2 linked regions of the Rhodobium gokarnense genome follow. The protein of the gene in region 2 interacts with the protein of the main gene of each other region in a pairwise test. Links are inferred from orthologs where the notes say so. Each region holds a gene or a part of one and is shown on either strand. Other genes may lie near its edges. The genes, in order: pheT and secD.

Region 1 (14,978 bases), on a different replicon or contig from region 2:
TCCATGGAGCTCGACATCGGCTGCGACCGCTCCGGCGACGAGGTCCGCCTCGGCCAGGGCGACGACTGGATGGAGATCCTCGGCTGCGGCATGGTCCATCCGAACGTTCTGAGAAATTGCGGGCTGGATCCGGACGAGTACCAGGGCTTTGCCTGGGGCATGGGCATCGACCGCATCGCCATGCTGAAATACGGCATGCCGGATCTCCGCGCCTTCTTCGACGCCGACATCCGCTGGCTCACCCACTACGGCTTCCGCCCCCTCGACCTGCCGACCCTGTTCGGCGGGCTCACTGCCTGACCATTACGGTGCCGCAGCGGGACCCGCGCGGCGCAACCCGTTAAGGACACGTCATGAAATTCACCCTGTCCTGGCTGAAGGAATTCCTCGACACCGATGCGAGCCTCGACGAGATCGTCGCGCAGCTCACCATGATCGGGCTGGAGGTCGAGGAGGTCGACGACCGCGCCAAGGCGCTCGTTCCCTTCACCATCGCCCATGTGATCTCGGCCGAAAAGCACCCCGACGCCGACCGGCTCAAGGTCTGCATGGTCGACACCGGCTCCGGCGATCCCGTGCAGGTGGTCTGCGGCGCGCCGAACGCCCATACCGGCATGAAGGGCGTCTTCGCGCCCCCCGGCACCCACATCCCCGGCACCGGTGTCGACCTCAAGGTCGGCACCATCCGCGGCGTGGAATCCCGCGGCATGCTGTGCTCGGAGCGTGAGATGATGCTGTCCGACGCCCATGAGGGCATCATCGAGCTGCCGGAAGACGCGCCGGTGGGCGAGCCCTACGCCGCCTGGGCCGGCCTCGACGACGCGGTCATCGACATTGCCATCACCCCGAACCGGCCGGACTGCCTCGGCGTCCACGGCGTCGCCCGCGACCTCTCCGCATCGGGCATCGGCAACCTCAAGGAAGGCCGCCGGCCGATCGTCAAGGGCGGCTTCCCCTGCCCGGTGACCGTGACCCTCGATTTCCCGGAAGGCGAGTCCCTGTGCCCGGCCTTTGCCATGCGGCTGGTGCGCGGCGTCAAGAACGGCCCGTCGCCGGACTGGATGCAGAGATGGCTGACGGCGATCGGCCTCAGGCCGATCAACGCCCTCGTCGACATCACCAACTACATGACCTACGCCTATGGCCGGCCGCTCCATGTCTTCGACGCGGCCAAGGTCGACGGAAACCTCACCGTGCGCCGTGCCAGGCCGGGCGAGACGCTGCTCGCCCTCGACGGCCGCACCTACGAATTCGACGACACCATGTGCGTCATCGCCGATGCCAACTCGGTGGAATCCATCGCCGGCGTCATGGGCGGCGAAGAGACGGGTTGCAACGGGGACACCGTCGACGTGCTGGTCGAGTCCGCGCTCTGGGAGCCGCTGAACGTCGCCCAGACCGGCCGCAAGCTCGGGCTGCAGTCCGATGCCCGGTTCCGGTTCGAGCGCGGCGTCGACCCGGCCTTCATGCTGCCCGGCCTCGACATCGCCACCCAGCTCATCCTCGACATCTGCGGCGGCGAGGCGAGCGAGGTTGAGCTCTCAGGTGCGGCGCCCGACAACGACCGGATCATCGAGTTCCCGTTCAACGAGGTGAAGCGGCTTTCCGGCCTCGACGTGCCGCCGGCAGAGGCGAAGGCCGTGCTGACCCGGCTCGGCTTCTGGGTCTCCGGCACCGGCCCCCAGGTCAAGGTGGCGGTGCCGAGCTGGCGCCCGGACGTGGAGGGCAAGGCCGACATCGTCGAAGAGGTGATCCGCATCGTCGGGCTCGACCGCATCCCGGTAACGCCGATGCCGCGCGCGGGCCACATCGCGCCGCGCATCCTCACCACCGGCCAGAAGCGGACGCGCCAGGCCAAGCGCGCGCTCGCCGCAAGGGGCATGGTCGAGGCCGTCACCTATTCCTTCGTGCCGAAGCCCCATGCCGAACTCTTCGGCGGCGGCAAGCCGGAGCTGGCGCTCGCCAACCCGATCGCCGCGGACCTCTCCGACATGCGCCCGAGCCTGATCCCGGGCCTCGCAGCGGCCGCCCAGCGCAACGCCGACCGCGGCTTTGCCGACCTCGCCCTGTTCGAGGTCGGTCAGGTCTATGAGGGCGATGGGCCGGACGGCCAGAAGACGGCGGCAACGGGCGTGAGGCGCCTGACGGCCAAGGCCTCCGGCGCCGGCCGCCACTGGGCCGGCACGGCCGCCGCCGTCGATGCGTTCGACGCCAAGGCCGATGCGCTCGCCGTGCTCGCCGCCATCGGCGCCCCCGTCGACAGCCTGCAGGTTTCTCGCACGGCGCCCGGCTGGTTCCACCCCGGCCGCTCCGGCGCCCTGACGCTCGGCCCCAAGAACGTCCTTGCGGTCTTCGGCGAGTTGCACCCGAAGGTGCTGGAAGCGCTCGACGTGGAAGGCCCGCTGGTCGCGTTCGAGGTGATCCTGGAGAACGTGCCGGAGCCGAAGGCGGGCCGCGCGACGGCCAAGCCGCCGCTCGCCGTCTCCGACCTGATGCCGGTCCGCCGCGACTTCGCGTTCATCGTCGACGAGGGCGTCGAGGCACTGTCGATCCTGCGCGCGGCGAAGGGCGCCGACAAGGCGCTGGTGACCGATGCCGGCGTCTTCGACGTCTATCGCGGCAAGGGCATCGAGGAAGGAACGAAATCGGTCGCCATCGAGGTCACCCTGCAGCCGCGGGAAAAGACCCTGACGGAAGCCGAGATCGAAGCCGTTGCGGCCAAGATCGTCGACAAGGTATCGAAGGCCACCGGCGGCACGCTGAGGGCCTGAGGCGAGAGGGCTTTGCGCGCGCGCATCCATCGCGCAGCGGGCAAAACCTGTTTTCGGGAACACGGCATTCGAACCGATCGCCGCTGCGATGTCCTGGTGCATTGCCCATCCGGCCTGCCGATTCCTTTTGGAGCGGTGAGCGGGATGCGGAAGCTCACCGGGGGGGTACCTGTCAGGACCGGGGTTACGACAATCCTCCCGGCCGGATTTCCCCGATTGCCCGCGCCGCCCGGATCGGATATGAAAGCGCGGTCGCCGGTTGCTTCACCGCAACTGCGCTCTGCACCCGTAGCTCAGCTGGATAGAGCGCTGCCCTCCGAAGGCAGAGGTCAGAGGTTCGAATCCTCTCGGGTGCGCCAATCTTTTTTGCTCACGACAGTCTCGCTTCGCTCGACGTGTCCGCGGGGGCGGCCTGGCCGGCCGGCGCCCGTTCGGGCTTGCGAACGCTTTGCGTTCGAACAGTCGCGATCTCGATGCGCCGGTTTTTCCTCACGACGAGTTCGCTTCGCTCATCGTCTCCGGCAGGGCGGGCGGAGGCCCGGGCCGCGGTCGCGGCTTGTGGCGCGTTCGACGGTTCTGCTTGGAGGTGGGCCAATTTCATGAGTTATCGCAAATAACTCGAACGCCCGCGGCGTGCTACGCGCGCTCCTCTATGTCGATTTGCGGATGCACTGCGTTGCATCTCACTGCTAACGGAGCGCGGGATTTGGGGTCGTTCGGGACTTCGATAGGCAGGAACTCGCACAGTTGAGGGCGCGATCCGATTCGATCGCCTCATGGCTTTCGGAAAGCTCGGGGCGCCGCTGCGGCAAGGGCCTGCAAGACCGAACGATGCCCTTGCCGCGCCCTCTCGCGCATCGGCAGTAGGCTGTACGAAGTCGACAGGCGATCTTGCCAGGGGGTCCAAACGCCGCCCCAGCCGGAACGCTGGACGCGCGACGCCCATGAAGCTCCGGTGCGTCCCGGCTAGTCGGTGTCGCGGTGCGGGTTGAGGGCGTCGTTCAGTCCGTCGCCCAAGAGGTTGAAGCCGAGGACGATCGCGACGATGGCAAGGCCCGGCCAGACCGCCATCCACGGCGCTTCGATCAGGAACTGGCGGGCAACGTCGAGCATGCTGCCCCAGGACGGCGCGGGCGGGCGCTGGCCGAGGCCGAGGAACGCCAGGCTGGCCTCGGCAAGGATTGCCACGGCCATGGTGATCGTGCCCTGTACGACGACCGGAGCCAGCACGTTCGGAAACACATGCGAGACGATGATGTTGCGGTCGCGCACGCCGACGGCGCGGGCAGCGGTGATGTAGTCTTCGCCCTTGACCACCAGCACCTGTCCGCGGGTCAGCCGGATGAAGATCGGAACGGCGGAAACGCCGATCGCAATCATGGCGTTCTGCAAGCTGGCGCCGAGGAAGGCGGCAAGGGCAATCGCCAGGACGAGGAACGGAACGGCCAGAAGCGCGTCCGTGCAGCGCGATATGACGGCGTCGAGCAGGCCGCCGAAATAGCCGGCGATCAACCCCAACGGCACGCCGATGGCAATCGCGATCGCCACCGCGATGACGCCGGCCAGCAGCGAGGCCCGAGCGCCGACCAGGATCCTGGAAAGGATGTCGCGGCCGAGGTCGTCGGTGCCGAACCAATGGGCGGCACTCGGCGCCTGGCGGATCGCCAGCCAGTCCGACGCATTGGGATCGTAAGGCGACAGCAGGGTTGCGAAGATCGCCACCAGCACGAAGAAGATGACGATCGAGCCGCCGATCACGGCACTGGGCTGCGACAGGACCTGTTGGAGGGCGGACTTGCGATGCCCGCCGCCGACCGCGGGATCCGCCGGGAGGGACACATCGGTCATGCGCGCAGCCTCGGGCTCAGGATGACATAGGCGATATCGGCGATCAGGCTCATCAGCAGGAACATGACCGCCGCGCAAAGGACCACGGCCTGGACGACGGCGTAGTCGCGGCTGAAGACGCCGTCGACGATCATCTTGCCGAAGCCGGGAATGCCGAAGACCTGTTCGGTCAGGACGGCGCCGGACAGCAGCTGGCCGAGATGCAGCGTCGCGGTCGTGACCACCGGGATCAGGCCGTTGCGGAGGGCGTGGCGGGTGACGACGACGTATTCACTGAGCCCCTTGGCGCGCGCGGTACGGATGTAGTCCTGCTGCAGCGTGGCGATCATCGACGATCGTGTGTGCCGCATGACGATCGCGGCGGCCGCCGTGCCGAGCACCAGGCTTGGCATCAGCGAATAGCGAAGGTTGTCGAGCGGCGACTCAAAGAAGCCGACATAGCCGCCGCTCGGAAGCCAGCCGAGCGAGACGGCGAACAGGAGGATCAGCATGATGCCGAGCCAGAAACTTGGAATGGAGAGCCCGCCGAGGCCCAGCATCGACACGAGGTAGTCGACGGGCGTGCCGCGCTTGAACGCCGCCACGACGCCGGCGGGGATGCCGATGAAGATCGCGATGATCATCGCCTGCAGCGAGAGCTGCAACGTCACCGGCAGTTTTTCGACGATCATCTCGCCGATCGGCAGACGGGTGCGGATGGAAACGCCGAAATCGCCCTGCAGGACGCCGCCCAGCCATCTGAGGTACTGGACCGGCAGGGGCTGATCGAGCCCGTATTTGGCGCGGATGGTTTCGATGACGAGCGGATCGCGCTCCTCGCCGGCGAGCGCCAGCGCGGGATCGCCCGGCAGGAGCTTCAGCAGGAGAAAGACGAAAACCGACACGATCAGGAGGGTCGGGATCGCGACAAGCAGCCGCCGGAGTACGAAGCTCAACATGTCCGTCTGGTTCCCGATGGGCGGCCGCACCCGCAGCAAGGCGGATGCGGCCTGGTCTGGTGGCCTATTCGCCGGCGGGCTTCATCCCCGTGACGCGCAGGATGCCGTCCGGGTAGATCTTGATGCCGTCGATGTTCGACTGCGCCGCATAGAACCACGTCGGGTGGTAGAGCGGGATGGTCGGAAGATCGGTCAGATAGATGTCCGCAGCCTCGTCATAGAGCGTCTTGCGGGCGTCCATGTCCAGTTCCTTGCGGGCCGAGATCAGGACCTCGTCCAGCTTCGGGTTGCTGTAGCCGTTGAGGTTCTGGCTGCCGTCGCTGCCGAAGAAGGTGTAGAGCGTCGGATCCGGGTCGGCGCGGCCGCTCCAGTTGCCGATATAGAGCTCGAAATTGCCCGCCAGGTAGCGCTCGATGGCCGACGAGGTCTCCAGCGGCAAAAGGTTGACGGTGAAGCCGGCCTCGCCCGCCATCGACTGGATGATCTGGGCAACGCGGCCGTCGGTCAGCGAGTTCTCGTAGGTGATCTCGATCGTCGGGTTCTCGACGCCCGACTTCGCGATCAGCTCACGGGCCGCCTCCAGGTCGCGCGCGGGCATCGCATGCGACATGCTGTAGAAGGCGCTCGAGGGCGGGATCATCTGGTTGTCGGCCGTGAACTCGCCGTTGAACGCAACCTGGTTGATGATGTTGCGGTCGATGGAAAGCTCCAGCGCATGGCGCAGGTCCGCATTGTCGGCGAGCACGCCGGCGCCCGGCTTCTGGCTGATGAACAGGTGGGAGACGGCCAGACCCGGCGAGGTGTGCAGCGCGAGGCCCTCATCGGAACGCACGGTCGCCAGGTCGGTCGGCGCGATGCGCTCGGCCGCTTCCAGATCGCCGGCCTGGAGGCGCGACAGGCGCACGGTGGAATCCGGGATGATCTCGTAGACGATCTTGTCGTAGCCGATCTCGCCGGCGTTCCAGTAGCCGTCATACTTTTCCAGCGTGATGGAATCGCGCGCCTTGCGGTCGACGAGCTTGTAGGGGCCCGAGCAGACCGGATTGGCCGCGAATTCGTCGGCGGAGCCGGCGACGGCCGGGGACACCATCATGCCGGCGCGGTCGGTGAGGATCGACAGGAGCGGCGCGAACGGCGCGTCGAGCTTCAGGACGATGGTGTACTCGTCGACGACCTCGACATCGGTGATCGGCGCGAGCTGCGACTTGCGGCGCGACTCGTCGATCGTCTTCATGCGCTCGATGTTCGCCTTGACGGCCTCGGCGTTGAACGGCGTGTCGTCCTGGAAGGTGACGCCCTCCCGCAGCGACATGGTCAGTTCGGTATTGTCGTCGTTCCATTTCCAGCTCGTGGCGAGCTGCGGCACGATTTCGAGGGTCTCGTTGATATCGACGAGTTTGTCGCACATCGCGTCGAACACGATGCGGCCGGCATAGGTGCCGCCGATCGCAGGATCCAGTGCGTCCGGATCGTCCTGCATACCGACCCGCAGGGTCTGAGCGCTGGCGGCGGATGTTCCCATCGCCAGCATGCAGGCCAGAACCATGAATTTTGCTGAAGGTTTCATTGTTGCATTCCCTCTCGGTACGGAGACCACGTCGCCTCCGGTTTCACCTCACAGGCCAGCGAACCACAGGAATTTCTATTTGTAAAGTTTTCGAACCAACAAGACTGACAGAGCTTGAAAACTCACATGAGTTATCGCTGTTTTGCCCGTATTCCGCTTGACCGAGCCGATCAAGCCGCCTATTCGTTCGTCACAATGACTAATTAGGCGCCGCTGCACATGATCGATTTTTCATCCGTTCCGATGTCCCGACAGATCACGCTTCGCACCGTGATGCGGACGGTCATGGACAGGGGGCCGATTTCGCGCGCCGAACTGGCCCGCATCACCGGCCTGTCCAAGCAGACCATGTCCGAGGTCTTCCGCTTTCTGGAAGACGACGGCTGGCTGGAAGTCACCGGCCGCACGCAAGGAACCGTCGGCCGCAGCGCCGCGACCTACGAGATCACGCCTAACCGCGCCCTCGTCTTCGGCGCCGATGTGGGCGGCACCAAGATCCAGGCCGCGCTCGCCGACATGAACGGCAAGATCGTCGCCGAAACCGCCGAGCCGACCGATCCGCGCGGCGGCGAGCACGTGATCTCGCAGCTCGTCTCGCTGAACGGTTCTCTGGCCGAAAAGGCGGGCCTGCCTCCGGAACGCGTCATGGTCGGCACCGTCGGCATTCCCGGCGCCTACAACCGCAAGACGGGCAGGCTGATCATGGTGCCCAACATTCCGGATCTGGAAGGCGTGCCGCTGCAGGCGATCCTGACCGAGCGGATGGGCTGCATGGTGCATATCGGCAACGATGTGAACATGGCGGCCAAGGGCGAGCAGTGGCTCGGCGAAGGCAAGGGCTTCAGCAACTTCGTCTTCATCGCCCTCGGCACGGGCATCGGCATGGGCATCATCAACGAACGCCAGATCCTCAACGGCGCCCGCGGCGCGGCCGGCGAGATTGCGACGCTGCCGATCGGTGCCGATCCGTTCGACAGCCGCACCTTCCACTCCGGCGCCCTGGAAACGATGGTCGGAAGCGCGGCCATCCGTGACCGCTACGAGAGCTATGGCGGGACCCCCGGCCTCAGCGTTCGCGACATCATGGACAGCATCGAGGCCGGCGACGAGCGCGCCAGGGCGACGATCAGCGAGGTCGCGCGCAACATCGCCGCGGCCATCCTGGCGGTCTCGGCCATCGTCGATCCGGAACGCGTCATCCTCGGCGGCAGCATCGGCGCGCGTCCCGAATTGCTCGAATGCGTCCGCGCCGCCCTGCCGCTGTGCATGCCGTCGCCGCCGGAATGCACGATCAGCCAGCTCGGAAGCCGCGCCGGCCTTTACGGGACGCTGGCCAACAGCATCGACCACATGCGCGAGAACCTGTTCGAGCTCCCGCGTTACGCGCCCGTGGAAACAGCCGCCGTTGCCGAGACCGCAAAATGACCCCCGCGCAAGAATACGCCATTCCCGCATGCGATGTTCTGCCCGACAGGCAGGCCGCGGAAACGGAATTCGCGAGGCGGATCGCCGCCAAGGTGCGCCGCAAACCCGACATGGTTCTCGGCCTTGCCACCGGCAATTCGATGATCGGCGTCTACCGGGTGCTCGTCGCCATGCACCGCAAGGAGGGCCTGTCCTTCGCGGCCGCCACGAGCTTCAATCTCGATGAATATTGCGGCCTGCCTGCCGGCCATCCGGCGAGCTTCGCGTCCTATATGCGCGAGCATTTTTTCGCCCATGTGGACATGCCGCCGGGCTCGGCGCACCTGCCCGACGAAAACGCTTGCGCCGACTACGAGGCCGCGATCGCTAAGACGGGCATAGACCTGCAGATCCTCGGCATCGGCCGCAACGGCCATATCGGTTTCAACGAGCCCGGTGCACCCGTCACCAGCCGCACCCGCGTGGTGGAACTGGCCGCGGCGACCCGCACGGCGAACCAGCGCGACTTCCCTGCGGGCGAGGCCGTCCCCGCTCGTGCGGTCACGATGGGGATCGCGACGATCCTGGCGGCCCGGAGCATCCTCTTGCTGGCGACCGGTCCGGCCAAGGCGGAAGCGCTCGCGGCGGCCCTGGAAGGGCCGGTCACACCGCAAAATCCCGCCTCCTTCCTGCGTCTGCACGCCGATGTCACGGTCATTTGCGACCGCGACGCAGCAACGCTCCTGTCCTCCTCTCGAAAGACCGCCGATGGTTGAGCGCGATTTCATGAAACCGGGGAAGTCCGTGGCACTGGCCGAGCATGCCATGGTCGCGACATCGCATCCGCAGGCAACGCTGGCCGCCCTCGATATCCTGCGCGCCGGCGGCAATGCGGTCGACGCGGCGATCGGCGCCGTTGCGCTGCAAGGCGTCATCGATCCGCACATGACCGGGATCGGCGGCGACTGCTTTGCCCTCTACACGCCGGCCGGCGGCGCCCCGGTCGCGGTCAACGGGTCGGGCCGCGCGCCGGCCGCAGCGACCGCCGACCATTTTCGCGACAAGGGGATGACCAGCATCCCGGACGGAACCGTCGATGCCGTGACCGTTCCCGGCGCGGTCGATGCCTGGTGCCGCCTGAGCGAGACCTACGGCCGCGCGGGGCTCGACCGGATCCTGCAGCCCGCCATCGCCGCCGCCGAGACCGGCTTCACCATCACCCCGCGGGTTGCGCTCGACTGGGCGCGCTATGCCGACCGGCTCGCCCCCTATCCTGCCTCTGTCGCGCAGTTCCTTCCCGGCGGCCGCGCCCCGGTGACCGGAAACCGGCTCGCCAATCCGGCCCTTGCCCGCACGCTGCGCAACATTGCCCGCGCCGGACGGGAGGCGTTCTACGAGGGCGAGGCCGTCGACGACATGCTTTCGGTCCTCAACCGGCTCGGCGGCCTGCACACGGCCGAAGACTTCGCTGCGACGGCCGCCACGGTCTCGCCGACCATCTCCGCGCCCTATCGCGGCTACACGCTGCACGAATGCCCGCCCAACGGCCAGGGCATCGCCGCGCTGATCATGGCCCGTCTCCTCGACGGGTTCGATCTCGCCGATCCGTCCCTGTCGGCGACCGACCGCATCCACATCCTCGCCGAGGCGACCAAGACCGCCTACCGGCAGCGCGATGCCTTTGTCGCCGATCCGGACGCCATGACGGTTACGGTCGGCGACCTCCTTGACGAGGCGCGCATCGCGGCGCTTCGCGACCGCATCTCCATGGACAGGGCCTCCGATCCCGCCGACCTCGACATGCCGGTCCACCGCGACACGGTCTATGTCAGCGTGGCGGACGGCGATGGCAACGTCATCTCGCTGATCAACTCCGTCTTCTTTGCCTTCGGCAGCGGCATCTACGCGCCGAAGGCCGGCGTTCTGTTTCAGAACCGCGGATGCGGCTTTTCGCTGGAGGCGGGCCACCCGAACGAGATCGGCCCGTCGAAGCGGCCGTTCCACACCATCATCCCGGCGATGCTCTTTAAGAAAGACAAGCCGGTGCTGTCCTTCGGCGTCATGGGCGGACAGTACCAGGCGACCGGTCACGCCCATTTCATCTCCGAGGTGATCGACCGCGGCTTCGACATCCAGATGGCCTCCGACCAGCCGCGCAGCTTCTTTACCGAAGGCGCCATCTCGCTTGAGCCGACCATCGACGATACGGTGCGGGCGGAGCTGGAAGCCCGCGGCCACAGGACGCGCTGGGCCGACGAGCCGCTCGGCGGCTGTCAGGCGGTCCGCATCGATCACGAGCGCGGCGTCCTGTGGGGCGCCTCCGACCATCGCAAGGACGGCATCGCGCTGGGATATTGACGATGACCACTGACGCCGCCACCACCGCTCCGCCCACGGTCTCGGTCCGGAACCTGGCTCTCCGGCTGCCCGGCGGCGCCGACCGCGCCTATGCGCTGAACGACCTCAGCTTCGATCTGCCGGCCGGCGAGATCCTGTGCATTGTCGGCGAGTCGGGGTCGGGAAAGTCGCTGTGCGCCCAGACCCTGATGGGCCTGCTGCCCCCCGTGATCCATGTCGAGCGCGGCGAAGCGCTGTTCGACGGACGCGACCTCTTCAAGGTCGATGCCAGGACCATGCGCGACATGCGCGGCCGCGCCATCGGCATGATCTTCCAGGAGCCGATGACCGCCCTGAACCCGTCCATGCGCATCGGCGACCAGATCGCCGAGGTGTTCGAGGCCCACGGCTTGCTGACCCGGGCCGAGCGCCACGCCAAGGTTCTGGACCTTGCCCGGGAGGTCCGGCTCCCCGATCCCGAACGCATCGTGCGCGCCTATCCGCATCAGCTTTCGGGCGGACAGCGGCAACGGGCGATGATCGCCATGGCACTCGCCCTGGAGCCGAAGCTGCTGATCGCCGACGAACCGACCACCGCGCTCGACGTGACGACCCAGGCCCAGATCCTGCGGCTGATCCGCGACATCCAGCAGCGGCGCGGCACCTCCGTGATCTTCATCACCCATGATTTCGGCGTTGTCGCCGACATCGCGGACCGCGTCCTGGTGCTGCAGGAGGGCGACGTGGTGGAATCCGGAACGGCGCGGGAGGTGCTGGAAAATCCGCGCCATCCCTACACCAGGGCGCTCCTTGCCGCCGTACCGACGGGCGTGCCGCCCAAGCGCGAGGACGTCGACGCACACCCGATCGCCTGCTCGGTCATCGGCCTCAACAAGTCCTATCGCACCAAGTCGGGGATGTTCGGCGACCGCCGCATCGTGTGCGCCGTCGACGATGTCAGCTTCCAGATTCACCGCGGCGAGACGCTCGGCCTCGTCGGCGAATCCGGCTCCGGCAAGTCGACCGTGGCCCGGCTGGTCACCCGTATCGACGAGCCCGATTCCGGCCAGATCCGCCTCGGCGGCGAGGATTTCGGCGCCATGAAGGGCGAAGAGCTGCGGCGCCGGCGCAGCCGCATCCAGATGGTGTTCCAGGACCCGTTCGCCTCGCTCAATCCGCGCCGCAAGGTCGGGCTGAGCATCGCCGACGGACCGATGTCGAACGGCGTGCCGCGCGCCAAGGCGCTGAGCGACGCGCGCGACCTTCTGGTGCTGGTCGGGCTCGATCCGAAGGCGGCCGGCCGGCTGCCGCACGAGTTCTCCGGCGGCCAGCGCCAGCGCATCGGCATCGCCCGCGCGCTTGCGCTCGAACCCGACGTGCTGGTCGCCGACGAAGCGGTCTCCGCCCTCGACGTCACGGTCCAGGCCCAGGTCCTCGACCTCCTGGAGGAACTGAGGAAGCGCCTCGACCTTGCCATGCTGTTCATCACCCATGACCTGCACGTCGCGGCACAGATCTGCGACCGGCTGGCCGTGATGCGGCAGGGCAAGATCGTCGAGACCGGGCCGACGGCGGAAATCTTCACCAATCCCCGGCACCCCTACACGCGCGAGCTGCTTGCCGCGATCCCGCGAGCCGGCAGCGCCCACGGCAACGACGGACAAGGCTGATGCAGGAATTTCTCGCCGACTACGGCATATGGATCGCGGCAATGGTATTCGCCGGCGTTGTCGGCGGGTTCGCCGCAGGGCTTCTCGGTGTCGGCGGCGGCATCGTGATCGTGCCGGTGCTCTATTTCGTCCTCGGCGGCGTCGGCGTCGACGATGCGGTGCGCATGAAGATCGCCGTCGCCACATCGCTCTCGACGATTGTCCTGACCTCGTTGTCGTCGGCGCGAAGTCATTACAAGCGCGGCGCGGTCGACTTCTCGCTGCTGAAGTCGTGGGGCCTGCCGATCTTCATCGGCGTCGTCTGCGGCACGGCGATCGGCGGCCGGGTCGACGGGCTCGTGCTGACGTCGGTGTTTGCCGTCATTGCGCTGCTCGTCGCCGTCAACATGGTGGTGCGCGCCGACAACTCCGCCCTGACGGAGGATTTTCCGAATGTCGGCGTGAAGTCGGCCGTGGGCGTCTTCGTCGGCCTGTTCTCGGCGATGATGGGGATCGGCGGCGGCACCTTGAGCGTGCCCATCCTGACCGCCTTCGGCTTCGATATCCGCAAGGCGGTCGGCACGGCGGCGGCGATCGGTTTCATCATCGCCATTCCCGGCACGATCGGCTATGCGGCGGCGGGCTGGGGCGAGGCGAACCTGCCCGCCGGATCGATCGGTTACGTCAACCTTATCGCGCTCGTCGCGCTGGTCCCGCTGACCATGCTGATTGCACCGCTCGGGGCGAAGGTGGCGCACGCGATTCCGCGACGGATGCTGAGCTACGCCTTCGCGACCTTCCTCGGCGTCACCGCCATTCGCATGTTCGTCGATATTTACGGTCAGATCTGGGCCGGCTAAAGCGTATTCCCGAAAAATGGAAACCGGATTTCGGATAAGAATACGCGTTAAAACAAAGAGTTAGAGCGTTTCAGGCGATTCCGCAAACGCGTGAAACGCTCCAAAGCGCTTTCCCAAAAAGGTGACAGACTTTTTGGATGAGAAATCGCGCCAAAACAAAGACCTAAAGCAGGTTGGGTGTTTCCGGAAAAACGCAACATGTTTTAGGCGGCTTTACCCGTTTCACCGGACGGTCCGGCGACTGCGGGACCGATACGCCTGCCGATCACGGCGGGCTGGAACGGCCTGCGACCAGTCCTTATCAGGCGCGCGATGTGGTCGTCATCGCGGCGTGACGATCACCGATTGCGCCGGGGTGCCGATGGGGAGCCGTCAGTCCCGGCCCACGCATTTCAGTCGGATGAAAATCCTGTTTGTCAAAAAAACGCGACCCGTAATGCGCGATTTTGGCTATCCAAAGTATACCGCTAGTTTTGCACTGCAGCCAAAGTAAAAAACTGATTAGAGTCAAGGCATGTGTCGGCCGATACTTGTTAAACATTAAAAAATCGTTACGATCGATTCGCTCCCGAATTCACTACGGCGATCATTGGTGGATAGTACTGCGACCTTAAACGAAAATGAGGCCCGCCAAACCCTGTTCTGGGTGGGAATTGGCGCGTCGGCCGGGGGGCTGGAGGCGCTCCGCGCCTTCGTGCGCAACCTTCCCGGCCAGCTCAACGCCACCTATATCGTCGCCCAGCACCTGTCGCCGCACCACCGCTCCATGCTGCCGGAGATCATCGGTCGCGAAACCGACCTTGAGGTGGTCAGCATCGAGGACGGCACGATTCCGGAGCCGAACACGGTCTACATCACGCCCAAGGACCGGGACGTGGAGATCGACGGCGATGTGCTCCGCCTGGTGCTGCCGAGCCGCGATGCCGGCACCCCGAAACCCTCCGTCGACCGGCTGTTCCATTCGCTTGCCGTGGAGAAGGAAGACCGGGCGATCGGGATCATCTTTTCCGGCACCGGATCGGACGGCGCGCGCGGCATGCGCGACATCCGGGCGGCCGGCGGCATCACCATCGCCCAGGACGAATTGTCGGCGAAGTACACCGGCATGCCGGTCTCCGCGGTCGAATCCGGCTGCGTCGATCTCGTCATGCCGCCGGAAAAGATCGCGACCCAGTTCGCCACCATCCTGGAGGGGCGCACCGACCTGGAGGCCCTGAAATCCTCGCCGGTGCACCTGGATGGCGTCTCGGAGCTCATCCACCTCGTGCATAACCAGCGCCGGGTCAATTTCCGCCATTACAAGCCGGCGACGCTGCAGCGGCGCATCGAGCGGCGGATGGCCGCCCTCGGCGTCAAGGAAATCGACGACTACGTCGCCATCGCCCGCTCCTCGGCCAAGGAAATCGATGCACTGTTCAAGGATTTCCTGATCTCTGTGACGGCGTTCTTCCGCGACCCGAGCGAGTTCGACGCCCTCAGGTCGGTGGTCGGCAAGATCCTGGAGAGCAAGCCGCCCGACGGAACCGTGCGCATCTGGGTGCCGGGAGCGGCAACGGGCGAGGAGGTCTATTCCATTGCCATGGTCTTCGCCGACCACATGGGCG
Region 2 (14,835 bases):
TCCTTTTTTGTTCTTTGTACCGTAGAACAGGGCATGTGGCAAGTTCAACCCCGTCCATCGCCAATGAAATCCCCGAAATCCGGCGAATTTGGAGGGTCCTCTCGCGGAATGCCATCCTCGGCCGCCCCCTTGGCAGCGACGCATGTTCATTGTATGTTCCAAGCGTCCTTAACGCCGACTCGCAAGCTTTATACAAATGCTACAGGCCGCCGATCCGGTCGCGCGCGGCGCGTGGCGTAATCCTCTTGTTGCGCGGCTGCGCTTCTGGCCTATATCGCGTTAGGATCGGGCGCCTGTCGCCGGCCCGATCCGCCTACCCAAACCGACCGGGCCGCCAATGACCGCCGATGCGGGCGGCAGGACCTCCGTTTTCGCCGGACTGCCGGCGCCCGAACCGTTCCCCAAGGCACGGAAGACCCGATGACGACCAAATATCTCTCCATTCGCGGCGCCCGCGAGCACAATCTGAAGAATGTCGACCTCGACATTCCGCGCGACCAGCTCGTCGTCATGACCGGGCTCTCCGGCTCCGGCAAGTCGTCGCTCGCCTTCGACACCATCTATGCGGAGGGCCAGCGGCGCTATGTGGAGAGCCTCTCGGCCTATGCGCGCCAGTTCCTGGAGATGATGCAGAAGCCCGACGTCGACCAGATCGACGGGCTGTCGCCGGCGATCTCCATCGAGCAGAAGACGACCTCGCGCAATCCGCGCTCCACCGTCGGCACGGTGACGGAGATCTACGACTATCTGCGCCTCCTGTTCGCGCGCGTCGGCATCCCCTATTCGCCGGCGACGGGCCTGCCGATCGAGAGCCAGACCGTCAGCCAGATGGTCGACCGCATCCTCGCCCTGCCGGAGCGCACCCGGCTCTATCTCACCGCGCCGATCGTGCGCGGACGCAAGGGCGAGTACCGCAAGGAGCTGGCGGAGCTGCAGAAGAAGGGCTTCCAGCGGGTCAAGATCGACGGCACCTTCTACGAGATCGCCGAGGCCCCTGCCCTCGACAAAAAGTTCAAGCACGACATCGACGTCGTCGTCGACCGCATCGTCGTTGCCGGCGACATCGCCAGCCGGCTGGCGGACTCGCTTGAAACCGCGCTCGGCCTTGCCGACGGGCTGGCGGTCGCCGAATTCGCCGACGAGACGGAGGACAAGGGCGCGCCGAAGAGGCTGGTGTTTTCGGAAAAATTCGCCTGTCCGGTCTCCGGTTTCACCATCGCCGAGATCGAGCCGCGCCTGTTCTCCTTCAACAATCCGTTCGGCGCCTGTCCGACCTGCGACGGCCTCGGCACGACGCTGGAGTTCGAGGCGGACCTGGTCGTTCCCGACACCTCGCTCTCCCTGCGCGAGGGCGCGGTGCTTCCCTGGGCCAAGACCGGCAACACCTCGCCCTATTACACCCAGACCTTCGAGGCGATCTGCCGGCAGTTCAAGGTGTCGATGGCAACGCCCTGGCGCGAGCTGCCGGATGAGGTGAAGAACGTCATCCTGCACGGCTCGGGCAAGACGCCGATCACCTTCGTCTATGACGACGGGCTTAGGCGCTACCAGACCAACAAGCCGTTCGAGGGCGTCATCGGTAATATCGAGCGGCGCTGGCGGGAGACGGAATCCGCCTGGGTCCGCGAGGAGCTGTCGCGGTTCCAGTCCGACCATCCGTGCGAGGCCTGCGGCGGTAACCGGCTGAAGCCGGAGGCGCTCGCCGTCAAGATCGACGGGCGGCATATCGGCGAGGTGACGGCGATGTCGATCCGCCGCGCCGCAGAATGGGCCGAGACCCTGCCGGACGGCCTCACCGACAAGCAGAACGAGATCGCCTACCGGATCCTGAAGGAGATCCGCGAGCGCCTGCGCTTCCTCGTCGATGTCGGCCTCGACTATCTGACCCTTGCCCGGGCGTCGGGCACGCTATCCGGCGGCGAGAGCCAGCGCATCCGGCTCGCCTCGCAGATTGGCTCGGGCCTCACCGGCGTCCTCTACGTGCTCGACGAGCCCTCCATCGGCCTCCACCAGCGCGACAACGCCCGCCTGCTGGAGACGCTGAAGCACCTGCGCGATCTCGGCAACACCGTCATCGTCGTGGAGCACGACGAGGATGCCATCCACACCGCCGACTATGTCTTCGACATGGGTCCCGGCGCCGGCGTCCATGGCGGCCGGGTGGTCTCGCACGGCACGCCGGAGGAGATCGTCGCCGATCCGGCCTCGCTCACAGGCCAGTATCTCTCCGGCGCGCTGGAAGTGCCGCTGCCTTCCGTCCACCGCAAGCTGCCGAAGAAAAAGCGGCTGAAGCTGATCGGCGCGCGCGGCAACAACCTCAAGGGCGTCACCGCGGAAATCCCGCTCGGCACCTTCACCTGCATTACGGGCGTTTCCGGCTCCGGCAAGTCGACGCTGCTCATCGACACCCTGTTCAAGGCCGCGGCCCGGCGCATCTCCGGCGCCCGCGAGCAGCCGGCGCCGCACGAGGCCTTCGAGGGTCTGGAATTCCTCGACAAGGTCATCGACATCGACCAGTCGCCGATCGGCCGCACGCCGCGCTCCAACCCGGCGACCTATACCGGCGCGTTCACGCCGATCCGCGAATGGTTCGCCGGCCTGCCGGAGGCCAAGGCCCGCGGCTACGCGCCGGGGCGCTTTTCCTTCAACGTCAAGGGCGGGCGCTGCGAGGCCTGCCAGGGCGACGGCGTCATCAAGATCGAGATGCACTTCCTGCCCGACGTTTACGTCACCTGCGACGTCTGCAAGGGCCGGCGCTACAACCGCGAGACGCTGGAGGTCCAGTTCAAGGGCAAGTCGATCGCCGACGTCCTCGACATGACGGTGGAGGAAGGCGCGGAGTTCTTTTCCGCCGTCCCCGCCATCCGCGACCGGCTGCGCACCCTTTCCCGCGTCGGCCTCGACTACATCCACATCGGCCAGCAGGCGACGACGCTGTCGGGCGGCGAGGCGCAACGGGTCAAGCTCTCCAAGGAGCTGTCGCGGCGGGCAACGGGCCGCACGCTCTACATCCTCGACGAGCCGACCACGGGCCTGCATTTCCACGACGTCGCCAAACTCCTGGAAGTGCTGCACGAACTGGTCGACCAAGGCAACACGGTGGTCGTCATCGAGCACAATCTGGAGGTCATCAAGACGGCCGACTGGATCGTCGACCTCGGCCCGGAGGGCGGCGACGGCGGCGGCGAGATCATCGCCACCGGCCGGCCGGAGGACATCGTTGCCGAGCCCCGCAGCCATACCGGCCGGTTCCTGAAGGACGTGCTGGCCCGGCACGACCGGACCAAGAAGTCGACGGCGGCGGAATAAGCGCTCTTACGGAGGCGCCGTGGGCCGTCGGTGGCCTATGATGCCCCCAGAGGCATTCTTGGGCGCATACCCGCGCGGCGGAGCGATTTGCCGCGCCAAGCCTCCGAAGGCGGCAGAAATGCTGTGAGGGCTCGCCTGAGCCGCTCCTGCCGTTGCACGGGCAAAGGCCGCGCCGTACCGAAAGGGCCCGCCACAATGACCTTTGCGCTCCGTCTTGCCGGCTGTCCTCTCACAGCCGCTTCTGCCGTTCTCGGCGCCCTCCTCGTCTCGGCGCCGGCGGCGGCTGCGGATCCGGCGGACTGCGACGCGCCCCAGGTGGGCGACGACCTGCGCCACTGCTCCTTCAAGGGGCGCCAGCTCATCGGCGTCGACCTGCATGGCGCCGACCTTTCCGGCGTCGATTTCGGCAATGCCGTGATGACCGGCTGCGACCTCACCGGCGCCAATCTGAAAGGCGCCGATTTCAAATGGGCCAATCTCAGCCATTGCCGCTTGAAGCGGGCGGACATGTCCGGCGCCGACCTCTTCCACACCAGGCTCGACTATGCCGACATGACCGGCGCGACGCTGCACAAGGCCTTCATGTTCGGCACCGACCTCAACTACGCCCGGCTCGACGATGCGGACCTTTCCGGCGCCAACATGAAGGACGTGCTGATGGAGGCGACGCGGTTCCGCCGCGCCGACCTTTCCGGCGTCTACATGCTGCGCGGCGTCGTCATCGGCTCCGACTTCCGCTGGGCCAGGCTCGTCGGCACCGACATGACCGGGGCGAGCGCCGAGGAGGTCAATTTCTCCGGCGCCGACCTTTCCGGCACCAAGCTGTCGGGGGCGCAGCTCATCTCCGCCGCCTTCGTCGGGGCGCGGCTGTCCAATGTCGACTTCCGGAATGCCACTTTCGAGGACACCGATTTTCGCGGCGCGGTCGACCTGCCCGAATCCGTCGCAAAGCGGCTGAGCGAGCGCTGGCGAGCGAACTGAACGCCTCTTTCAACGGCATCCGGGGGGCATTCGGGAGGCTTTCAAGGCCATTCAGGGGTTGTTCCGGGGGCATTCGCGGCCAAAAAGCGCAAAAAAACCACTTTGCCGCACCGGATTCCTTACCAAAATCTTTATTGACAAAGCCTAGTTTTTGATCGGTTTTTTGCTGGGGTCAAAAGCTGGGCAATGGGCGTATCCAAGCAAATGCCCCGATTTTGACATAATTTTCTCTTCGGCCGTCGTATTTGCGACAGTCGAAGTCGCTTTCCGGATACGAATGCGACGCCTGCCTTAATGCCGCCAAAAGGCCTCTCACGATCCATCTCAAATTGTTACAAGCTCCTAATAACTAAGGGGAAATCTCTGTGCTTTCCGCATGAGAGCTATGCATTTTCGCGCCTCCCGTCGGCGCCTCGGATCACTTACCTCTCCACTTGCCACGGCAACGCACCGAATGCGGAGCGCCGGGCGCGCAGTAGAAACCTAACCCGAGATACTCGGATTTAACTGACTGGGTGAAGCCATGTTCGACACCATCGTTCGCAACTACCGTTCGTGGCGCAAATACAACGCGACCTATAACGAGCTGATGCGCCTTTCCTCGCACGAGCTCCATGATCTCGGTATTTCGCGCGCCGACATTCCGTATATCGCTCGCCGGTGCTCGCACTAAGTGGCGCGCGACCGAACTATACGGACACCGTTCGTCGCCAAGTCGACGGACCATTAACACCCGCCGGGTTCTCCTCCCTCCGGCGGGTGTTTTTGTCTCTGCAAACATGTTTGTAAGAGCGCTGCTCAGCCCGAGGCGGGCGATGCGGCAAACCAGGCCTCCAGCGGCATGATGTCGGGCTCGACCCCGTTGCCATGCGGCCAGGAATCAACGGCATAGCCGCTGCCCGATTTCTTCTCCACGATCACCGCCGTCGCATGGGGATAGCGCCCGTCGAGGAAGAAGCCGCGGGCGACCGGGCTCGCCACCCGGTGGTGCTTCAGATAGCCGTGGCTCTGGGCAATCAAGAGGACGCTCGTCGTGTTGGTCGCCTCGTCGAGACAGTCCATCTGGCCGGCAACGCCGGCATTGTGCATGTCGAGGCCGCCGATATCGTTGGCCGATCCGACCACCGGCGCGACGCGCTTCTCCGCCCAGGCGATCGCCCGGCCGATCGCCTTCCTCTCGCGCTCCGGCGAGCGGTATCCCGCCCTCAGGATGCGTTTCAGGCGATTGAGGTCGCGGCGGGTCAGCTTCACCGAGGTGCGCCGGGCACAGCCGAAGGCGTGGCAGACGACGAAGCGGTCCGGTCCGGGGGCAACGGCGTTGTGGGCGCCGTACCAGGCGGTCGGTGCGCCCGCCATCTGACCGGCGCAGCCGGCCAGCATCGCGGCGATGACGACGCCAGCCGCTGCCTTTCCAATCGTCATGCCGCATCACCCGAATCACTGAATCTTCTGGCAATTTAAGGGTTCGCTGGAAGAAGTCCAAACACGAGGAAGTCAGAAACCTGACCGACGTGCGAAACGCTTGAAAGCGTGGCGCTGCGGCCATAGGTTCCCGGCCATGTCGAACCCAACACACCCAAGCCCCGTCCATGTCGTCGGCGGCGGCCTTGCCGGCAGCGAGGCCGCCTGGCAGATCGCCGGCGCCGGCGTGCCGGTCATCCTCCACGAGATGCGCCCGGAGCGCGGTACGGACGCCCACAAGACCGGCGATCTCGCCGAACTGGTCTGCTCCAACTCGTTCCGCTCCGACGATGCGGAGGGCAACGCCGTCGGCGTGCTGCATGCCGAAATGCGCCTTGCCGGATCGCTGATCATGGAGGCGGCCGACGCCCACCAGGTGCCGGCGGGCGGGGCGCTCGCCGTTGACCGGGAGGGCTTTGCCGCCGCTGTCACCGGCGCGCTTCAGGCCCATCCGCTCATCGAGATCCGCCGCGAGGAAGTGTCCGGCCTGCCGCCGGAGGACTGGGACAGCGTCATCCTTGCCACCGGCCCCCTCACCTCGCCGGCGCTCGCCGAGGCGATGAGGGGACTGACCGGCGAGGACGCCCTCGCCTTCTTCGATGCGATCGCGCCGATCGTCCATTTCGACAGCATCGACCTCGACACCGCCTGGTTCCAGTCGCGCTACGACAAGGCCGGCCCGGGCGGCACCGGCGCCGACTACCTCAACTGCCCGATGGACAAGGAGCAATACGAGGCCTTCGTCGATGCGCTGATCGCCGGCGACAAGACCGAGTTCAAGGACTGGGAAGCCTCGACGCCCTATTTCGACGGCTGCCTGCCGATCGAGGTGATGGCCGCGCGCGGCCGCGAGACGCTGCGCCACGGGCCGATGAAGCCGGTCGGACTGACCAATCCGCACAATCCGGACGTGAAGGCCTATGCGATCGTCCAGCTCCGCCAGGACAATGCGCTGGGCACGCTCTACAACATGGTCGGCTTCCAGACGAAGCTGAAATACGGCGCGCAGGTCGGCGTCTTTCGCATGATCCCCGGTCTGGAGAATGCGGAGTTCGCACGGCTCGGCGGGCTGCACCGCAACACCTTCCTCAATTCGCCGAAGCTGCTCGACGAAACGCTTCGCCTGAAGGCGGACCCGCGCTTACGCTTTGCCGGCCAGATCACCGGCTGCGAGGGCTATGTGGAATCGGCGTCCATCGGCCTCCTCACCGGTCGCCTCGCCGCGGCCGAGCGCCTCGGCCTTCCGCTTGCCCCGCCGCCGGTGACGACGGCGACGGGGGCGCTGCTTTCCCACATCACCGGCGGGCATCTTGCCGACGAGAGCGGCTCCGGACCGCGCTCGTTCCAGCCGATGAATGTCAATTTCGGGCTGTTCCCGCCGGTGGAGATCGTCAAGCCGGAAGACGTCAAGCGGTTCCGCGGCAAGGAGAAGGCGCGCGCCAAGAAGCAGGCGCTGTCCCGGCGGGCGCTGGCCGATTTTTCTGCCTGGCTTGCGGGTGCCGCGACCCGTTCAGCGGCGGAATAGCGCCTCAGCGCCCCCGAGGCGTCACCACGACGACGAAACGCGCCGACGAGAGCTGCACGGGTCCGTCCTTTTCCTTGAGCAACCGGCCGTCATAGACGGTGATGGTGACGCGGCGCTCGCCGGCGACGGCGCTTCTACTGAGCGGTGCCTTCAGCGCCTTATCGCCGGCCCGGTCCAGCGCCCGCTCGATCGCGTTGGCGAAATCGAAGCGCAGCGGGGCCGAGCCGCGTAGCTCCACCCGGAAGCCGGTTTCGCCGATGCGCGAAACGGCCAGGCCGCGGACCTTGATCGCGCGGTTGCTCATCGCCCAGAGGTCGAACGGCCCGTAGACGGTGACGCCGTCGGCACTGAAGAGCTGCGTTCCCCTTGCGACGATGCGGGCTTCCTTGCGGCTGCGGGCTTGGACGCTCGCCGGGTCGATGTCGAGGAGGGTGGAAATCCGGCGATAGGCATCGCCGCTGTCCCTGGCATTGTCGAGCACGTCCTTGTCGGCGTCCGCGATCAGCGGCCGCAAGGCGTCCAGCCTATCGACATTGCGCAGGGCCTGCAGCGCGGAGCGGAGGTTGCGGCGCGTGTCGCCATCGATCCCGGCCCCGACGTCGTGGTCGGCGACGAGCCGGCCGTCCTCGATCGCTCCCGCCTCCGTCAGCATGGCAAGGATGCGCGCGGTCTGGCTCCGGGCTGTCAGCGCCTCCGGGCTCAGGGGACCGAGGGAGCCGAGGAGAAAGAGGACGGCGAGGATGCCGGGGATGAGGCGGATGTCGGCGCGGCCGAGCGTTGCGGTGAAGACGAGCGCCATGAGGGCGAGCCAGAGGGCGACGAGGACGAGGAAAATCCGCTCCGGCGTCAGGCCGTAGGCATCGACGCGCAGCCAGACGGCGATGGCGAGGAGGATGACGGGAATGATCGTTGCCGGAAACCAGAAGCGCCTGAACCCGGCAAAGAACGGCCCGACGGTGGCCCGCTCGCCGAAGAGCACGAGGAAGGAGAGAGCGCCGATCGCGCCGAAGCCGGAGACCATCCAGCCGATCTGGTTCTTCGGCAATTCCCCGCTGACGACGATCTGCGCCGCATAGGCAAGGAGCACGGCGGCATAGACGGTGAGCAGTGGCACCAGCACGAAGCGGTTCAGCACATGGACCGGCGAGACGACGAGCGCGGACAGCCCCTCGGCCTTTTCCAGCGTGCCGGCCACCGGCAGCATCGCCAGCCAGGCGACCGGGGCGAGGAAGCACAGCGAGACGGGCAGCAGGATCTTGAAGGCGAGATCGCCGGAGCCGAGGCCGAACAGGATCTTGATGCTCTGCTCGATCAGGAGCACGCCGAGGAAGAACATCAGCGCGCCGAAGAGCGCAAAGACGGCGCCGATGAAGGCCTGCTGGTTGAACAGCCAGAAGCCGTCGAGGTCGGCCTTTCTCGCCAGATAGGGCGCCAGGCCGACGAGGAGGACGGCAGCGCCGAGGAAGAAGAGATCGCCGGGTCCGAGGTCGCCGGTGCCCAACACCACCGCCAGGGCGCCGGCATAGAGCGCTAAAGCGATTCCCTGCCCAAGAAGCGCGCCCAGCCGCCGCGCCTCGCCGAAGAGCGTGCCGGCAACGGCATAGAGCCCGCCGACAGCGAGCCCGAACAGCACCTTCTCGATGGCATCGACCAGCGGTGCCGGGACCTCTTCATGGGCCTTCATGATGGCAAGGACGGTGAGCACGGCGAAACCGGCGACGGCGACCGGAAAGCGCGACGCGACGGACCGGACCTCCGGCCCCAATTGCTGGAACTGGCGCGACACCCAGGACATGAAACCCCTCCCCGTTCGCCGGCATCGCCTGCCGGCCCGAAATGTCCTTGCTTGCAAGGTTGGGCGAGATTGCGGCTGCAGTCAGGAAAAAGGATCAGGCGGCGTAGTGGCGCCGTGCCTTGACCGCCATCCGCCACAGCATCCACTGACGGCGCCACAGGGGCAGTTCCACGGCGGTCCGGAAGGGATCGTAGCCGGGACGCTCCATGATGCCGAGATAGCGCTCCACTAGGCAGGTGGTGAGGAAGGCCGGGGCGATGTCACGCGACAGCCGGACGATGCCGCTGCGGGTCTCGGCAAGGTGGTAGCGCACCTCGTCGCGGAGATCCGCCATTGCCGGCCGCAACCCGGCGTCGGCATTGCCGGCGCAGACCGAGACGCAGTCGACGCCGTGGCGGCCGAGCACGTCGAGCGGCAGGAACATCTGGCCACGGGCGGCATCGCGGGGGAAATTGCGCAGCACCTCGGTAACGGTCTGGGCGATGCCGGCGTGGTTGGCGACCTCGACGACGTCGAGGCGGCAGCGACCGCAGAGGATCCGGACCGCCAGGCGGATCAGCGCCGACGTCGTCTCGCGGGCATAGGCGTGGAGGTCGTCGAGGGACGGCATCGGGTCGTCGTAGAGATCGAAGCTGCGCGCTTCCAGAATCTCGGCGAAGACGTTGCGGGGGAGATCGAAGCGCTCGATGGTGTCCATGAGCGCGACGGCCAGCGGATTGCCCTCGATCTCACCGCGGCAGGTGCCGGTGATCGCGTCGCGCCACCATTGCAGGCGCATCTCGCCGGGCAGCGGGTCGCTCACCCGGTCGCGGATGGCCGCCGTCTCGGCGTAGAAGGCATAGAGCGCATAGAGGTGCCGGCGGCGATCCTCGGGCGCGAACAGGCCGCTGACGAACCGCTCCTTGTCGGTCCGGCGCACAAGATCGAAACAGTGGTCATAGGCCTTGTCGAACGACACGCGAAAATCCCTTGCGCCAACGCTATTTGACGGCGATGAGGGCCGCCGCCACGGCGCGGTTTTCGGCAAGGAGGACGTTGTAGGTGCGCACGGCCGCACCGGTCGACATGGCATCGGCGCTGATCGCGTGCGAGCGGAACAGCGCCTTCAGCTCGGGCCCAAGCGGGCGCAGGTCGTTGCCGGTGCCGACGAGGAGGATGTCGATCTCGCCGGCCTCGGCGATGACCCCGGCAAAGGCCTCGGCATCGAAGTTTTCGGGCGCGGAACACGGCCAAGGCGCAATACCGCTCGGCAGGCACAGCAGCGAGCCGGTATGGGCCATTTCGGCAAATTTGAAGCGGCCGTCGCCATAGGCGTCGATCGGCGCCCGGCCGGGAAAGTGCGGGGCCGTGAAGACGAGCCCGCTATCGTCGTTGACCATGTCTGTTTAAGTGGCTTCGGCGGTCTCTGCCGTCTCCGCCCCTCCATCCTTGCTGCCGCCGCGCTTGAGCTTCAGATGGATCAAGAGCGGCGCGGCAATGAATATAGAGGAGTAGGTGCCGACGAAAATGCCCCAGATCATCGCAAAGACGAAGGAGCGGATGACCTCGCCGCCGAAGATGAACAGCGCGAACAGCGCCAGGAGCGTCGTCAGGGAGGTGAGAACCGTGCGCGACAGGGTGTTGTTGATCGACAGGTCGAGGAGCTGCGGCAGCGGCATCTTCTTGTAGCGCCGGAGGTTCTCGCGCACCCGGTCATAGACCACCACGGTATCGTTGAGCGAATAGCCGACGATGGTCAGGATCGCCGCGATCGAGGCGAGCGTGAAGTCGAGCCTGAGGACCGAGAACATGCCGATGGTCAGGACGACGTCGTGGATGGTGGCGGCAACGGCGCCGAGCGCGAACTGCCATTCGAAGCGGAACCAGATGTAGAGCAGAACGGCAAACAGCGCGACGACGACGGCGATGGTGCCGGCCTCGGCCAGTTCGCCGGAGACGCGCGGTCCGACCACCTCGACGCGGCGGTATTCCACGCCCTCCTCCCCGAGGGTGCCGCGAATGAGCGTCACGGCACGCTGCTGCGCGGCCTCGCCGCCCTCCTGGTCCTCGATCCGGATGAGGACGTCGTCGGGGGCACCGAATTCCTGCACCTGGACGTCGCCGAGATTGAGCTCGCCGAGGCTGGAGCGGATGGCGCCGATGTCGGCCGGTCCGTCGATGGTGCGGATCTCGATCAGGCTGCCGCCCTTGAAGTCGATGCCGAGATTGAGGCCGAGGATGGCGAACAGCACCAGCGAGGCGATCATCGCGGTGATCGACACCGGAAAGGCGATCCACCGGTAGGTCATGAACCGGAGCTTGGTATCGTCCGGGATCAGGCGAAGGTATCTCATGGAAGAAGTCTCGCTCTTTGTGCCCGGGCGATCACAGCGGAACGGCCGTCGGACGCCGCATCTTCACCCACTGCGCCACCAGGAAGCGCGTGAAGGTGAAGGCGGAGAACACCGTCGTGACGATACCGATGGCCAGCGTCACGGCGAAGCCGCGGATCGGGCCGGAGCCGAGCTGGAACAGGATGACGGCGGAGATGAAGGTGGTGATGTTGGCGTCCAAGATGGTGCCGAGCGCCCGCGAGAAGCCGGCGTCTATGGCGCCGATCGCCGATCTGCCCTGGCGCGCCTCCTCGCGGATGCGCTCAAAGATCAGCACGTTGGCGTCGACCGCCATGCCGATGGTGAGCACGATGCCGGCGATGCCCGGAAGGGTCAGCGTCGCCCCCAGCGCCGACAGCGCGCCGAGGATCAGGAACATGTTCACGATCAGCGCGGCGTTGGCGAAGATGCCGAACAGCCCGTAGGCCACCAGCATGAAGACGACGACGGCGAGCATGCCGATCACCGAGGCGACCTCGCCGGCCTCGATGGAGTCGGCGCCAAGGCCCGGTCCGACCGTGCGCTCCTCGATCGCGGTCATCTTGGCCGGCAGCGCGCCGGCGCGCAGGAGCACGGCCAGGTCGTTGGCGCCCTCGACGGTGAAGTTGCCGGAAATCTGGCCGGAGCCGCCGAGGATCGGCTCGCGGATCACCGGCGCGGAAATGATCTCGCCGTCGAGCACGATGGCGAACGGACGGCCGACATTCTGCTGGGTGATGAGGCCGAACTTGCGGGCGCCCGCCGTGTTGAAGCGGAAGGTGACGACCGGCTCGTTGGTCTGCTGGTCGAAGCCCGTCTGGGCGTCGGTCAGGTCCTCACCGGTCAGCAGCGGCGCCTCGTTGACGAGATAGGGCACGGGCGGATCGTCGGTGGTGTACATCACCATGGAGCCCGGGGGCGGACGGCCTTCGATCGCCTGCTCGACGGGGGTCGAGACGTCGACCATGTGGAAGGTCATCTGGGCGGTCTGGCCGATCACCGACTTCAGGCGCTGAGGGTCCTTCTCGCCCGGCGCCTCGACCAGCACACGGTCCTCGCCCTGGCGCTGGATGCTCGGCTCGGTGGTGCCGAGCTCGTCGATGCGCCGGCGGATGACTTCGATCGACTGCGAGACGATGCTGCGGATGCGATGGGAAAGACCCGCTTCGGTGAAGGAGAAGCGGATCAGGCCGCCCTCGCCGGTCTCCATCTGGAACTCGTCGACCGGATCGCTGCCGAAGACGCTGGATTCCAGCGGGTTGCGCAGATCGCGCAGGCGCCGTTCGGCGTCCGCCACCTTGGCGGTGTCACGGATGCGGACCTGGACGCTGTCGCCCTGCACGCCGAGGCCGGTATAGCCGATGCGCGGCTGGTCGCGGAGCAGCTTGCGGATATCGCCGACGAGGGTCTTCAGGCGCTTGTCCTTGTAGTCCTCGCTGTCGACCTCATAGAGCAGATAGACGCCGCCCTGCAGGTCGAGACCGAGCACGAGCTGCTTGCCCGGGATCCAGCTCGGCCAGGCTTCCACCGTCTCGCGGGAAAAGAAGTTTGGCGCCGTCAGCACGAAGCCGCCGAGGGCGACCAGCAGGATGAGGGCGATTTTCCAGCGCGCGAAATAGAGCATGTCCGCTCGTCCGATCTTTCAACGAAAATAAAACGGGAAGCCGGCGCCGCGGCGCCTGCCTTCCCCTTGTCGTCCCTGGCCGGTCTATTCCTTGGCCGGCTCGCCCTTGGAGCGGACTTCGTGGATCATGGCCCGCACAACGCGGACCTTCATGCCCTCGGCCAGTTCGAGCTGGATCTCGTTGTCGTCGATGACGCGGGACACCTTGCCGATGAGACCGCCACCGGTGACGACCGTGTCGCCGCGGCGCAGGCCCGAGACCATCGTCTGATGTTCCTTCACCCGCTGGCGCTGCGGCCGGATGATGAGGAAATACATGATGACGAAGATCAGCACGAACGGGATGAGGCTGATCAGCATATCGCCGCCGGGGGCAGCGGTGCCCGACTGGGCGAATGCCGGGGTCACGAACATGGACCACTCCTTGACTGGGTTTTGGTGGCGGACCGTCCGGCCGCCCGTTTGCCGGGCCGGCGGACTGTCGCGGTGATTTCGGCGCGGACTATAACGGTCCGCTCAGGCAATGCAAACACTCCCTTGGACGCCGCGACTGTGCCCGAAACCTGCCGCCGGGCCAACCGTTTGCCGGATGCGCGAGTGTCGCAACGGCGACCGATCGCAGGTCCGGCTCATCGCCCGCCCTGCGGCTTTAGCTTGTGGCAGGCCTTGCCGCATATGTGGTAGGGGCAGACGACTTTCAAACGAAAAGACTCCCCAAAGTGGAGACCCGCCTTGCAAGACCCTGCCCTTACCGCCATTGCCTCCCGCCTCGACAAACTCCTTGCCCTCGTCGAACGGGCGGTTCCGCCTCAACCTGAGACGCCGGATTTCGACGCTGCCGACGCCTTCGTCTGGCAGGCCGATCCGGTCCGCTTCGTGCCCGTCACCAAGATCAACCGCGTCGATCTCGGCCTCCTCAAGGGGATTGAGCGGATGCGCGAGACGCTGATCGATAATACCGAGCGCTTCGCCCGCGGCCTGCCGGCCAACAACGCGCTCCTTTGGGGGGCACGCGGCATGGGCAAGTCGTCGCTCGTCAAGGCGGCCCATGCGAGCGTCAATGCACGGCTGGAACAGGACGGCGAGGCGTCCCTGAAGCTGATCGAGATCCACCGCGAGGACATCGAGACACTGCCGGCCCTGATGCAGTTCCTGCGGGCGGCGAAGCATCCGTTCCTGGTGTTCTGCGACGACCTCTCCTTCGACGGCGACGACACCTCCTACAAGTCGCTGAAGGCGGTGCTGGAAGGCGGCATCGAGGGACGGCCGGAGAACGTCCTCTTCTACGCCACGTCGAACCGGCGCCACCTGCTGCCGCGCGACATGATGGAGAACGAGCGCTCAACGGCGATCAATCCGGCCGAGGCCGTGGAGGAAAAGGTGTCGCTGTCGGACCGGTTCGGGCTCTGGCTGGGATTTCACAATTGCAGCCAGGACGACTATCTGGCGATGGTCCGGGGCTATGTCGCCCATTACGGCATTAAGGTGGACGACGAGACGCTGAAGGCCGAGGCGCTGGAATGGTCGATTTCGCGCGGGGCGCGGTCGGGCCGCGTTGCCTGGCAGTTCATCCAGGACTTGGCGGGACGGCTCAAGGTACGACTGACTGGGTAGGAGCCGCCCCGCCCTGATCAGGCGCCTCGCGGGGACAAGGGCTGACCAATTCCTCCTGCCATGGCCGCATCATTGTCTTCGGCCTGGATTTTCGCCGGGACGGCGAAAGAAAAGGCCTCCGGCGAATGCCGCCGGAGGCCCGATTGTTCTCTTATGCGCCGGCCAGGTATGGCAT

The links.
Region 1: the proteins of secD (region 2) and pheT interact in binary tests that used the Escherichia coli proteins (3 or more experiments, as listed by UniProt). The link is inferred for Rhodobium gokarnense from one-to-one orthologs.

Annotation. Positions count from the first base shown.
Region 1 is NZ_JAOQNS010000013.1:119,401-134,378, reverse strand. The notes cover bases 1-3,062. They hold pheT (phenylalanine--tRNA ligase subunit beta), read left to right. Parts: upstream 1-353; coding sequence 354-2,771; downstream 2,772-3,062. Other genes in these bases: pheS (phenylalanine--tRNA ligase subunit alpha), read left to right, coding at 1-300. Also shown: M2319_RS19850 (ABC transporter permease), read right to left, coding at 3,738-4,619; M2319_RS19845 (ABC transporter permease), read right to left, coding at 4,616-5,557; M2319_RS19840 (ABC transporter substrate-binding protein), read right to left, coding at 5,622-7,124; M2319_RS19835 (ROK family transcriptional regulator), read left to right, coding at 7,344-8,549; M2319_RS19830 (glucosamine-6-phosphate deaminase), read left to right, coding at 8,546-9,304; ggt (gamma-glutamyltransferase), read left to right, coding at 9,297-10,886; M2319_RS19820 (ABC transporter ATP-binding protein), read left to right, coding at 10,889-12,535; M2319_RS19815 (sulfite exporter TauE/SafE family protein), read left to right, coding at 12,535-13,374; M2319_RS19810 (chemotaxis protein CheB), read left to right, coding at 13,967-14,978.
Region 2 is NZ_JAOQNS010000011.1:100,317-115,151, reverse strand. Bases 10,742-13,660 are described here. They hold secD (protein translocase subunit SecD), read right to left. Parts: upstream 13,047-13,660; coding sequence 11,436-13,046; downstream 10,742-11,435. Other genes in these bases: yajC (preprotein translocase subunit YajC), read right to left, coding at 13,131-13,460; secF (protein translocase subunit SecF), read right to left, coding at 10,742-11,404. In the rest of the region: excinuclease ABC subunit UvrA, read left to right, coding at 421-3,309; M2319_RS17790 (pentapeptide repeat-containing protein), read left to right, coding at 3,505-4,290; M2319_RS17785 (DUF1127 domain-containing protein), read left to right, coding at 4,814-4,963; M2319_RS17780 (hypothetical protein), read right to left, coding at 5,089-5,712; methylenetetrahydrofolate--tRNA-(uracil(54)-C(5))-methyltransferase (FADH(2)-oxidizing) TrmFO, read left to right, coding at 5,849-7,276; M2319_RS17770 (DUF4153 domain-containing protein), read right to left, coding at 7,281-9,071; M2319_RS17765 (phytoene/squalene synthase family protein), read right to left, coding at 9,166-10,029; M2319_RS17760 (Mth938-like domain-containing protein), read right to left, coding at 10,052-10,450; more of secF, read right to left, coding at 10,457-10,741; M2319_RS17740 (ATP-binding protein), read left to right, coding at 13,779-14,660; M2319_RS17735 (peptidoglycan DD-metalloendopeptidase family protein), read right to left, coding at 14,812-14,835. UniProt on the Escherichia coli protein: Part of the Sec protein translocase complex. Interacts with the SecYEG preprotein conducting channel. SecDF uses the proton motive force (PMF) to complete protein translocation after the ATP-dependent function of SecA.